3 regions of the Shinella yambaruensis genome follow, and region 3 is predicted to be linked to each of the others. Evidence: predicted binding sites of a transcription regulator. Region 3 holds the regulator's gene; each other region holds the start of a gene.

Region 1 (4,151 bases), 900 kb from region 3:
GCGACCATGTCGCCAACGTGCGCCAGATCGCGACCGAAATGGACGCGGCGATTGCCGGCTTCGTGCGCGGGCAGGGCTCCATCTGCATCATCCTCGGCCTGTTCTACGGCGTCGGACTCTCCTTCGCCGGCCTCAATTTCGGCCTGCTGATCGGCCTCTTCGCCGGTCTCATCAGCTTCATCCCCTATGTCGGCTCGCTGGTCGGCCTGGTGCTGGCGGTGGGCGTCGCCGTCGTGCAGTTCTGGCCGGACTACTGGATGGTCGTGCTTGTCGCCGTCATCTTCTTCGCCGGCCAGTTCGTCGAGGGCAATATCCTGCAGCCCAAGCTCGTCGGCTCGCGCGTCGGCCTGCATCCGGTCTGGCTGATGTTCGCGCTGGTCGCCTTCGGCGCGCTCTTCGGCTTCGTCGGGCTGATGATCGCCGTGCCGGCGGCCGCCGCCGTCGGCGTGCTTGTCCGCTTCGGCCTGCAGCGTTACCTTGACAGCGACCTTTATTATGGGGCGAGCAAGCCCGTCCTGCTCGAAGAGAGCACGCCGGAGGAATGACGGGCGGCAAGGCCGCGCCAGGCGGAGCGGCGTCCGCCCGGACTTGCGCCAGAACGAAGAGTTGGTATCCGAGTAGCACCATGACATCGCGCAAGACAGCCGAACAGTTGCCGCTGGCCTTCGGGCACGACCCCGCGACGGGGCGTGACGACCTTCTGGTCGCCGAGCCGGTCAATGCCGCCGTGGCGATGATCGACGCCTGGCCGCACTGGCCTTCGCCCGTCGTCGTCATCGCAGGCCCCGTCGGCTCGGGAAAGTCGCACCTCGCCGCCATCTGGCGCGAGAAGGCGGGTGCCGAGATCATCGAGGCGAAGGCGGGCAGGGGCGCCGAGGCGGCCGCCGAGCGCGGCCCCGTGCTCATCGAGGACGCCGACCGCGCCGGTTTCGACGACCGCGCGCTCTTCCACATCATCAACAATGTGCGCCAGCACGGCCACACGCTGCTGATCACCAGCCGGCTGTGGCCGATGTCCTGGCCGGTCGAGCTGGCGGACCTGCGCTCGCGCCTGAAGGCCGCAACGGTGGTGGAGATCGGCGAGCCGGACGACGAACTGCTCTCGCAGGTCATCATAAAGCTCTTCGCCGACCGCCAGCTCTTCGTCGACGAAAGGCTCGTCGCCTATATCGTCGCGCGCATGGAGCGCTCGCTGGAGGCCGCCCAGACGCTCGTCGAACGCCTCGACCGGCTGGCGCTCGCCCGCGGCAGCCGGATCACCCGCACGCTGGCGCAGGAAGTGCTGGGCGAAATGGTCGGCGGCGAGGAGTGAGCCGGAGAGTTCAAGCCGGCATCCGGTGATCCCCCCTGGCCTGCCGGTCATCTCCCCCTCAAGGGGCAGGGCTATCGCCTATGGAAGGAAACCGTCGCCCCATCCCCTTCTCCCCCGCGGGGAGAAGGTGCCGGCAGGCGGATGAAGGGGATGGCAAAGCCGCAAAGGCTCGATCCGAGCCACCCTCTCATCCGACCCTTCGGGCCACCTTCTCCCCGCGAGGGAGAAGGGGAGAGCGGCGACGCCGCATTCCACCACAGGTGATTGTCTTGTCCTCAGGGCGGGATGGCCTGCCTGCCAGAAGGAACACCCGGCGATTGCTCGGCGAATTCCACCGACCCCGGATTGACTGTCACAGTTCCGTCGTCAAACTGCGCTAAGCGGTTCGGAGAAAAGTGGAAATCGGTTTCCGTCCGAACCCGCGTGGAAAGCATGCGGCCGATCTGGCGGCGAAGTGGGGCGGACTCTCCAATGGATACAGCGACTTCGGAACATGCGCAGGAAAAGCCTGTCGAGCAGGTGCCGCCGCCGGAAGGGGCGAGCGCCGATGTCGCGGCCCTGATGGCAAGCCCCGAACGCTTCATCAACCGCGAATTCTCCTGGCTGCAGTTCAATCGCCGCGTGCTCGAGGAAACGCTGAATACAGCCCATCCGCTCCTGGAGCGCGTGCGCTTCCTGTCGATCTCGGCCGGCAACCTCGACGAGTTCTTCATGGTGCGCGTCGCCGGCCTCGAGGGCCAGGTGCGCCAGGGCGTCGGCATCCGCAGCCCCGACGGCAAGACCTCGGCCGAGCAGCTCGACGATATCCTCAAGGAGATCGACAATCTGCAGATGGAGCAGCAGGCCTCGCTTGCCGTGCTCCAGCAGTACCTCGCCAAGGAGGATATCCTGATCGTCCGCCCGACCGCGCTCACCAGCGACGACAAGGTCTGGCTGCAGCAGGAATTCACCCAGTCGATCTTCCCCGTGCTGACGCCGCTGTCGATCGACCCGGCGCACCCGTTCCCGTTCATCCCCAATCTCGGCTTCTCGATCGGCCTGCAGCTGGAAAGCACGACGGGCAAGGAGCCGATGACGGCGCTGCTGCGCCTGCCGGTGGCGCTCGACCGCTTCATCCGCCTGCCCGACGCCAAGGGCGCGATCCGCTACATCACGCTGGAGGATGTCGTCGGCCTCTTCATCGGAAAGCTCTTCCCCGGCTACATCGTGCGCGGCTCGGGCACCTTCCGCATCATCCGCGACAGCGATATCGAGGTGGAGGAAGAGGCCGAAGACCTCGTGCGCTTCTTCGAGACGGCGCTGAAGCGCCGCCGCCGCGGTTCGGTGATCCGCATCGAGACCGATTCGGAAATGCCCGAATCGCTGCGCCGCTTCGTCGTCGGCGAACTGAACGTGCCGGACAACCGCGTCGCCGTCCTGCCCGGCCTTCTCGCCCTCAACACGCTGTCGGAAATCGCCAAGGCGCCGCGCGACGACCTCCGGTTCGAGCCCTACAATGCCCGATTTCCCGAGCGCGTCCGCGAGCATGCCGGAGACTGCTTCGCCGCCATCCGCGAAAAGGACATGGTCGTCCACCACCCCTACGAAAGCTTCGACGTGGTGGTCCAGTTCCTTCTCCAGGCTGCGCGCGATCCTGACGTCCTGGCGATAAAGCAGACGCTCTACCGCACCTCCAACGACAGTCCGATCGTGCGCGCGCTGATCGACGCGGCCGAGGCCGGCAAGTCGGTGACGGCGCTGGTGGAATTGAAGGCCCGCTTCGACGAGGAGGCGAACATCCGCTGGGCGCGCGACCTGGAGCGCGCCGGCGTGCAGGTCGTCTTCGGCTTCATCGAACTGAAGACCCATGCCAAGATGTCGATGGTCGTGCGCCGCGAGGAGGGTAAGCTGCGCACCTACTGCCACCTCGGCACGGGCAACTACCACCCGATCACGGCGAAGATCTACACCGACCTTTCCTTCTTCACCTGCAACCCGACCATCGCCAGCGACATGGCGAACATCTTCAACTTCATCACCGGCTACGGCGAACCGGAAGCCGGCATGAAGCTCGCCTTCTCGCCCTATACGCTGCGCCCGCGCATTCTCCGCCACATCGAGGAGGAGATCGCCCATGCGAAGAACGGCGCGCCGGCGGCGATCTGGATGAAGATGAACTCGCTGGTCGATCCCGACATCATCGACGCGCTCTACCGCGCGAGCCAGGCGGGCGTGGAGATCGACCTCGTCGTGCGCGGCATCTGCTGCCTGCGTCCGCGGGTTCCCGGGCTTTCCGACAATATCCGCGTCAAGTCCATCGTCGGCCGCTTCCTCGAACATTCCCGTATCTTCTGCTTCGGCAACGGCCACGGGCTTCCCTCGGACAAGGCGCTGGTCTATATAAGCTCCGCGGACATGATGCCGCGCAACCTGGACCGGCGAGTCGAGACACTCGTGCCCTTGATCAACCGGACGGTGCATGAGCAGGTTCTCTCGCAGATCATGCTGGGCAATCTCATCGATAACCAGCAGAGCTACGAGATTCTTGCGGACGGAACGTCCCGGCGCATGGAAGTGCAGCCCGGTGCCGAGCCGTTCAACGCTCAGCACTACTTCATGACCAATCCCAGCCTGTCCGGCCGGGGTGAGGCCCTGAAGTCCAGCGCACCGAAGGCGATCGCGGGCTGGCAAGGCCGCCGGAAGAAGTAAACTGGATATGCATGGTTGAGTCTGAAGCCCAGGGGCGTTTGCCTGGAATTGCCCCGGTGTCAGTCGTGGATATCGGTTCCAACTCGATTCGCCTCGTGATCTACGAGGGCATGAGTCGGTCGCCGGCCATCCTGTTCAACGAGAAGGTCAT
Region 2 (4,151 bases), 610 kb from region 3:
GGACCTGCTGATCGTCTACGGCGCCTGACGTTCAAAAAAAACCAGGAAAGGATGTGGGATGGGCGCTCCATTCCGCATCCTTCCCTTGTTTTCGGATGATTTCGGACGCAAAACCGGCGCTCGCTTTTCCTGAAATCACCTTCGAGACCCTGAGGCTTCCATGAGCTTCATCATCCGCACCGCCGCCCTCGGCGACATCTCCGCCTTCACCGAAATCTACCGCGAATCCGTGCTGAACGGGGTGGCGAGCTACGAGATCGACCCGCCGTCGCTCGACGAGATGGAGGCGCGCTTCAAGGCGATCACCGGCAAGGGCTATCCCTATATCGTCGCGGTGGAGCAGACCGGCCTCATCCTCGGCTACGCGTATGCGTCGGCCTTCCGCACGCGGCCGGCCTATCGCTGGCTGGTCGAGGATTCGGTCTATCTGGCGCCGGACGCGCGCGGCAAGGGCGTCGGCAGGGCGCTGCTCGCCGAACTCATCCGCCGCTGCACGGCGCTCGGCTTCCGGCAGATGGTGGCCGTCATCGGCGGGGCGCATCCGGCCTCCATCGCCGTGCACAGCGCGGCGGGCTTCGCGCATAGCGGCCACATGACGGCGACCGGCTTCAAGCACGGGCGCTGGCTCGATACGGTCTTCATGCAGCGCGCGCTCGGCGACGGCGCGGAAACCGAGCCGTCCGCCACGGATTTTCCGGGAACGATGGTGTAGCGGTTCACGTCTCGACGAGACGGAGCACCTTGTCGAAGACCTTCAGCACCTGTTTCAGCTCGTGGCCGCGCTTCAGGATGGTGCCATGCGTGTTGATCACGCTGTAGGCTCCCTGCTTGGCGGCAAGCTTCGGGTTCTTCTCGATGCGGTAGAGCGGCATTTCGCCGGAACGCTTGAAGACGGAGAACACCGCCCTGTCGCGCAGGTGGTCGATGGCGTAGTCACGCCATTCCCCTTCGCCGACCATGCGGCCATAGACCCAGAGGATTGCGTCGAGCTCGCGTCGATGGAAGGTTACCGGCAGCGGATCCTTGCTGTTTCGGTAATCCAGCAGGTCGACCACGACGTTGGAAGCCTGCAAATCCGGCTGGTCGGTCATCGAATCTCCGCGCTTCGTCCATGACGGCTCGATGACAGTGTGCCTGAGCGGTGTCGAAATGCAAGGCGGATGGTCGGCGTGGGCGTTCTCGCAAAAATCCGTCTCGCCGCAATTCAGACAAACAGACGCCCAAATTACAGGAGAGAGTTCGCCGGTCGCAGCTCGTGCCGGCCCGCTGCCTTGTGCGGGAAGCGGCCGGTATGGGAAGCGTCTGTCGAGGTCGCCTTGTATTCCGTTGCCGGCGACTTCGTCCAGGTCCGGTCCGTCTTTCTTCGAACCCTCAAGCCCCAAGCCCCTCGAAGAAGCCGGACCGGACCTCCCCCGGAACGCTCGCGCGTCCCAGGGTGTTCGTTTTCTCCATGCTGTTTCCGCAAGGCCGCCGCAGGCGCTGCACGGGGTGCAGCTGTCCTACCGCGAGGCCTTGTGGCCCGTCAGCACCGTCGCGCCCAGGATGGCGCCGGGCGTATCGGCCGTGCGCATGCGCTGGAGCAGCACGGCGCAGCCGCCGGACTTCTTTTTCTTCTTCAGCATGTCGGCAGGCAGCACCAGGTTGGTCTCCTTGCCCTCCCACATGCCGATCGTCTCCATGTCGGTGACGGCGTGCCAATAGTTCACGGTCTTGCCGCGGTTCTCGCCCTTGTCGATGTTGATCGTACGCTCGCGCTCGAAATAGGCGATGACGATATTGGCCTTGCCTTCGCCGGGGCCGACGCGAATGCGCAATTCATCGTTCTTCACCTCGACATCGACCGGTACTTCGAGGCCCTTCCTCTCGCCGGGCATGGCGCTGATCCGCGAACGGATGCCGGCGATGTCGGCGCCGTTCAAGTGCTCGCGGCCGTTCAACACGGCCTGCGGCGTGTAGACGCCGTTGCGGCCGAACATGCGGGCATAGGCATATTGCCGGTCGGTATTGTCCTTGGAAGCGAGCGTGTCGGCCCAGCCGAGATAGTTCCAGTAGTCGACGTGGTAGGAAAGCGCGACGACCTCGCCCTCGCGTGCCAGCGTCTCCAGCGCCTTGTCGGCGGGCGGACAGGACGAACAGCCCTGGCTGGTGAAAAGCTCGACCACGCCCTTGGGCCGAACGGTCTCCCCGGCATGGGCGGCGTCGATGCCGGCCCCCAGCATCAGCAGGATCGCCAGACAATGCGGTATGTGCGGTCTCGGCATGATCAATTCCAGTGGAGCGCCGGCAAATACCGGCCTTTTGAGCCCGTCATACGCGCTTGCCGCTTCAACAGGAAGTCACGATGGAGTGAGCTTCATAGCTGAGAAAAATGCTCTGGAAAATAGCAATGCCGGGGTTTGCAACCCCGGCATTGGACTGTTGATCACGTCCACCAACCTCCCCTCCGTCATGGTCGGGCTCGACCCGACCATCTACAGCCGCAGGTGCCGCATGGCAACTGTGTTCAATCGAAGTTGGTTTTGTCGCGCTGCATTGCATTGAGGATCGTGATGAGCTTTCTTGCGACGGCGATGATGCCGGCCTTTGCGGAACCTGTTCTGGCTGAGACGGCCTGATGGAAGGCGCGCAGGCGCGCTGAAGCCTTGATCGCGCCGAGAGCCGCCATGTAGAGGGCCTTTCGCACGCGTGGCCTGCCGCCCTTGATGCGGCGGCGGCCGGATCTCCTGCCGGAATCGTCATTGAAGGGAGCAAGGCCGGCAAGGCTTGCGGCTGTTTTGGGCGAAAGGCTGCCGAGTTCGGGCATATGGGCCAGCAGGGTCAAGGCTGTCACCTTGCCCACGCCGGGCGCGGAGGTAAGGCGGTGCGCCTGCTGAGCGAGATGTCCATTCTTCATCTGCTCGTCGATCGCAGCCTGGATCGAGGCGATCCTCTCGCCGAGGATGGCGATCATGGCCTCGATGTCGGCGCGGACGGCGGGATCGAAGGCATCGCAAAGATGCCGGCGCTCGGTTGCACGGGCATCGACGAGCTGGTCCCGGCGGCGGGCAAGGGCCGCCAGCCGCTCGCGCACCGGGCAAGGCGGCGCCTCGGCCGTCAGGCCGAACATGGTTCCCATCTCGCAAAGCGAGCGGGCATCGATGCGGTCGGTCTTGGCCAGCCGTCCCCGCGCTTCGGCAAAGCGCCGGGCCGTCTTCGGGTTGACGCGGGCAAAGGCGATGCCGGCCTGCGAAAGACACAGGCGCAGCAGCCGGTCGCAATGACCTGTCGCCTCGAAGACGACCAGGTCGGTGGCCGGGTCGAGGCCACGGGCAAAAGCGGACAGCGCGGTCTGCTCGTTGGGAATGCGGCAGAACCTGGCCGTTTTCGGATCGAAGATGTCGATCATGTCCTTGCCGATGTCGCAGCCGATGAAGGTATGGTGTATCGTCATGGCGCCTGCTCCTGTGTGCGGGGTCTGTGGCGACAGCCCCGTGCAACTGTTCAGGTTGATGGGCGAAGCGGGAAGGGACCAAGCCATGCCGCGGCCTGCCGTCACAAACGGCGGCCTGGATCCTCTCGGCCTCCTTCCCGCAACCATCTTACATCAGACCAAACACACAGGATCCTCGGGTCAAGCCCGAGGATGACGGCGGTGGGTGGGCACTGAAACCGCTCAGGCAGCGAGGTCTCTGAGGACGGTTTGTAGGATGCCGCCGTTGTTCATGTATGTGACCTCGTCGAGGGTGTCGATGCGGCAGAGGAGCGGGATGTCGCGGACGGTTCCGTCGGCATAGGTGATCTTCGCGATCTTCTTCTCGCGCGGTTTGATGTCGCCTTCCAGGCCCTCGATGGTGACGGTCTCGTCGCCCTTGAGGTCGAGGGACGCCCAGGTCGTGCCGTCCTCGAAGACGAAGGGCACGACGCCCATGCCGACGAGGTTGGAGCGGTGGATGCGCTCGAAGGACTGGGCGATCACGGCCTTGACGCCGAGAAGGTTGGTGCCCTTGGCCGCCCAGTCGCGCGAGGAGCCGTTGCCGTATTCGACGCCCGCGAAGATGACGAGCGGAACGCCCTCCTCCTTGTACTTCATCGCCGCGTCGTAGATCGACATCTCCTCCTTGGAGGGATAGTGGATCGTGTAGCCGCCCTCCTTGCCGTTCGGCCCCAGCATG
Region 3 (4,151 bases):
CATGGCCCAGCGAATTGACGGCGACGCCGGCGGCAAAATCGAGATATCGCTCGCCATCCTCGGTGATCAGCCACACGCCCTCCCCGCGCGTGAACCTGAGCGGCGCACGCATATAGGTTTCATAGAGCGGCGCGACATCGGCCATGCACGGATCCTCCGAAAAGAGATGCGGAAAAACAGGAATGCGGCTTGACTTTTCCGGGCTTCAGAAAAACCAAAAGCCGCCTTTCGGCGGCATGCCGCACTATCGGCATTTCCCATTGGGATGTCAACAAAATCGCGCCCGAAATGGCGCTGAACATCCCGCAAGGTGAGGATTCGCGGCACGCACGGAAGGTGTCTCTATCGAGTCACACCCGACCAGCAAGTTGGGGAAAACTCCGAAATCGATTCGCCCGGATTCCGGCGACTCTTGTCACAGAGTCCACCGGTCTCTAGGTTGAAGACCAATTACTAGACTGCATGCGGCGGAACTAGTCACCAAAAGAGTTAGGGCGTTCAGGTTCCGGACCCGTCCGGAACACGACGAGGGATTCCCGCATCCTGGGCGCCGAGCGGAGACGAAAACATGAACTGGACAGACGAGCGCGTCGAGAAACTCAAGAAACTCTGGAGCGAGGGCTTGAGCGCGAGCCAGATCGCGGCGCAGCTCGGCGGCGTCAGCCGCAACGCAGTCATCGGCAAGGTGCACCGGCTGAACCTGCCCGGCCGCGCCAAGGCCGGCGGCACGCAGGCCGCGGCACGCCCGAAGCGCCCGGCCCCGGCGACGCCGCGCCCGTCGAATTTCACGGCCCGTCCGGTCACCACCCGTGCCGTCGCCCGGCCGGCCGGCAACACCATCCCCAAGGAAGAGATCGATTTCGAGACGCAGGCCGAGCAGCTCCCGGTTCCGGCCAACGGCAACAACGTGGTCGTGCCGATGTCGCGCCGGCTGGAGCTGACCCAGCTCACCGAACGCACCTGCAAATGGCCGATCGGCGACCCGCTCAACGACGACTTCCACTTCTGCGGCAACGAGTCCCCGGACAACTCGCCCTACTGCACCTACCACCAGCGCCTCGCCTACCAGCCCTCGGCCGAGCGCCGGCGGATGCGGTAACGTTTCCCACGGCAGGACATGCGATGCGGGCCCGAAAGGGTCCGTTTTCGTTTGCGGCGCAGGATAGCCCCTCATCCGCCGGCCCCGCACAAACGCAAACAGGCCCCTGAGGGCCCATTTCCGTCCTTGGGAGGAATCCCGTTCGCTCAGGCCTCCAGTGAATAGCCCGCGCCGCGCACGGTGCGGATGACGTCCTGCATGTTGGCGAAGTTGAGCGCCTTGCGCAGGCGCCCCACATGCACGTCGACGGTGCGTTCGTCGACATAGATGTCGTGGCCCCAGACGCCATCGAGAAGCTGCGAGCGCGAGAAGACGCGGCCGGGCGAGGTCATCAGGAATTCCAGGAGACGGAACTCCGTCGGGCCGAGGCGGACCTCGCGGGTGCGGCGGTGGACGCGGTGTGTCTCGCGGTCGAGCTCGATGTCGCCGCAACGCAGCACCGTCGAGACAACCTCGGGCTTGGCCCGGCGCAGCATCGCCCGCACGCGGGCGACGAGTTCCGGCGTCGAGAAGGGCTTGACCACATAGTCGTCCGCGCCGGTGGCAAGGCCGCGCACGCGCTCGCTCTCCTCGCCGCGCGCCGTCAGCATGATGATCGGCAGGCGCTCGGTTTCCGGACGCTGGCGCAGGCGCCGGCACAGTTCGATGCCGGAGACGCCGGGCAGCATCCAGTCGAGGATGAGGAGGTCCGGCATGCGCTCCTGCAAGCGCATCTCGGCCTCGTCACCGGAGAGGATCGTATCGACCTCGAAACCTTCCGCTTCCAGATTGTAACGCAGGAGGACGCTGAGAGCCTCCTCGTCTTCCACGACGGCAATTCTGGGCACCATGAAGCGAATCCTGCTCTCTTTACTCGGACGCGTCGGCGACGCCGGCCGCGACGACGGAGGTCGAGGTATCGTCCTTAGGACGCTCGCCCTCCGGCTGCGAGCCGGTCGCCATGTAGTAGATGGTTTCGGCGATGTTGGTCGCATGGTCGCCGATGCGCTCGATGTTCTTGGCGCAGAACAGGAGATGCGTGCAGGGCGTGATGTTGCGCGGGTCTTCCATCATGTAGGTGAGGAGCTCGCGGAACAACGAGGTATAGATCGCATCGATCTCGTCGTCGCGCTCGCGGATGGCCTTGGCCTTCTCGATCGAGCGGGTGGCGTAGACGTCGAGCACTTCCTTGAGCTGCATCAGCGCGAGCTCGGCGAGGTGCTCGAGGCCGCGGGCCAGCTTGCGCGGCATGCCGGAGCTCTGGACGGCGATGACGCGCTTGGCGGTGTTCTTGCCGAGGTCGCCGACGCGCTCCAGCTCGGCGGCGATGCGGATCGCCCCCATGATCTCGCGCAGGTCCGCCGCCATCGGCTGGCGCTTGGCGATGGTGACGATCGCCTTGTCGTTGATCTGGCGTTCGGCGGTGTCGAGGATGACGTCCTCGGAGATGACCTTCTGGGCCAGCGCGGCATCCGTCGTGACGAGCGCTCGGACGGAATCGGCCACCATCTGCTCGGCCGTGCCGCCCATTTCGGAGATGCGGCGGGAAAGGTATTTCAGTTCTTCGTCGTAGATGGAGACGATATGGCTCGATGACATGGCTTTGTCCTTAATGCACTCGGGGTTCAGGGGTTCAGCGTCAGCCGTTAGCCGTCAGCCGAAGCGGCCCATGATGTAGTCCTGCGTGCGCTGGTCATCCGGATTGGTGAACATCTTGTCGGTGTCGTTCTCCTCGACGAGGTTGCCGAGGTGGAACATGGCGGTGCGCTGCGAGACGCGGGCCGCCTGCTGCATCGAGTGCGTCACGATGACGATGGTGAAGTTGGCGCGCAGCTCGTGGATCAGCTCCTCGACCTTGGCGGTCGCGATCGGATCGAGCGCCGAGCAGGGCTCGTCCATCAGGATGACTTCGGGGCTGACGGCGACGGCTCTGGCGATGCACAGGCGCTGCTGCTGGCCGCCGGAGAGGCCGGTGCCACCCTCTTGCAGGCGGTCCTTCACCTCGTTCCACAGGCCAGCCTTCTGCAGGCTCCGCTCGACGATGGCGTCGAGATCGACCTTCGACTTGGCAAGACCATGGATGCGCGGCCCGTAGGCGACGTTCTCGTAGATCGACTTCGGGAAGGGATTCGGCTTCTGGAAGACCATGCCGACGCGGGCGCGCAGTTCCACGACGTCGATCGCCGGATCGTAGATATCGTCCGTGTCGAGCGTGATGCGGCCGGTGACGCGGCAGCCGTCGATCGTGTCGTTCATGCGGTTCAGCGTGCGCAGGAAGGTCGACTTGCCGCAGCCCGACGGGCCGATGAGCGCGGTCACGGTGTTCTCGCGGACGTTCAGGTTGACGTCGTAGAGGGCGCGCTTGTCGCCGTAATAGACCGAGACGTCCTTGCCGATCATCTTGTAGGAAATGTCGTTCATTTTCTTGTCCAGCGCTTTCTCGACTGCTGCTTCTGACATCATGTTCATAAGACCGGTCCTTCTACCAGCGCCGTTCGAAACGGCGGCGCAACAGGATAGCGCCAACATTCATGAGGATGAGGAAGATGAGGAGCACGATGATGGCCCCGGACGTGCGCTCCACGAAGGCGCGCTCCGCCTCGTTCGCCCACATGTAGATCTGCACCGGAAGGGCCGTCGCCGGATCCATCGGCGTTGCCGGCACATCGGCGACGAAGGCGACCATGCCGATGAGCAGCAGCGGCGCGGTTTCGCCGAGCGCATGGGCAAGGCCGATGATCGTGCCCGTCAGGATGCCCGGCATGGCGAGCGGCAGCACATGGTGGAACACGGTCTGCATCTTCGAGGCGCCGAGGCCGAGGGCCGCCGAGCGGATCGACGGCGGTACGGCCTTCAGCGCGGCGCGGGTCGCGATGATGATCGTCGGCAGCGTCATGAGGGTCAGCACCAGGCCGCCGACGAGGGCCGCCGAGCGAGGGAAGCCCGCGAAGTTGACGAAGACGGCAAGGCCGAGAAGACCGTAGACGATGGAGGGCACCGCGGCGAGGTTGTTGATGTTCACCTCGATAAGGTCGGTGAAGCGGTTCTTCGGGGCGAACTCTTCGAGATAGAT

The links. The regulator PhoB, encoded in region 3, activates phosphate uptake and scavenging genes when phosphate is short. The targets are predictions, from matches to a motif close to TGTCATNNANCTGTCAT.
Region 1: a site for PhoB is predicted at 1,663-1,679, ahead of WMC41_RS05030 (RNA degradosome polyphosphate kinase). Genes of this name have one in related genera too.
Region 2: a site for PhoB is predicted at 1,112-1,128, ahead of WMC41_RS20130 (DUF2794 domain-containing protein). Genes of this name have one in related genera too.

Annotation. Positions count from the first base shown of each region.
Region 1 covers NZ_CP150638.1:1,025,042-1,029,192, forward strand. Annotated here, with positions in the region: gene WMC41_RS05020 (AI-2E family transporter) at 1-545, shown strand, start outside; gene hdaA (DnaA regulatory inactivator HdaA) at 626-1,312, shown strand; gene WMC41_RS05030 (RNA degradosome polyphosphate kinase) at 1,784-4,000, shown strand; gene WMC41_RS05035 (Ppx/GppA family phosphatase) at 4,012-4,151, shown strand, end outside.
Region 2 covers NZ_CP150638.1:4,122,727-4,126,877, reverse strand. Annotated here, with positions in the region: gene pyc (pyruvate carboxylase) at 1-28, shown strand, start outside; gene WMC41_RS20135 (GNAT family N-acetyltransferase) at 161-712, shown strand; gene WMC41_RS20130 (DUF2794 domain-containing protein) at 717-1,091, opposite strand; gene WMC41_RS20125 (DUF1223 domain-containing protein) at 1,500-2,219, opposite strand; gene WMC41_RS20120 (IS110 family transposase) at 2,504-3,430, opposite strand; gene acnA (aconitate hydratase AcnA) at 3,653-4,151, opposite strand, start outside.
Region 3 covers NZ_CP150638.1:126,576-130,726, reverse strand. Annotated here, with positions in the region: gene WMC41_RS00700 (aspartate aminotransferase family protein) at 1-145, opposite strand, end outside; gene WMC41_RS00695 (GcrA family cell cycle regulator) at 569-1,099, shown strand; gene phoB (phosphate regulon transcriptional regulator PhoB) at 1,246-1,929, opposite strand; gene phoU (phosphate signaling complex protein PhoU) at 1,949-2,677, opposite strand; gene pstB (phosphate ABC transporter ATP-binding protein PstB) at 2,732-3,547, opposite strand; gene pstA (phosphate ABC transporter permease PstA) at 3,561-4,151, opposite strand, start outside.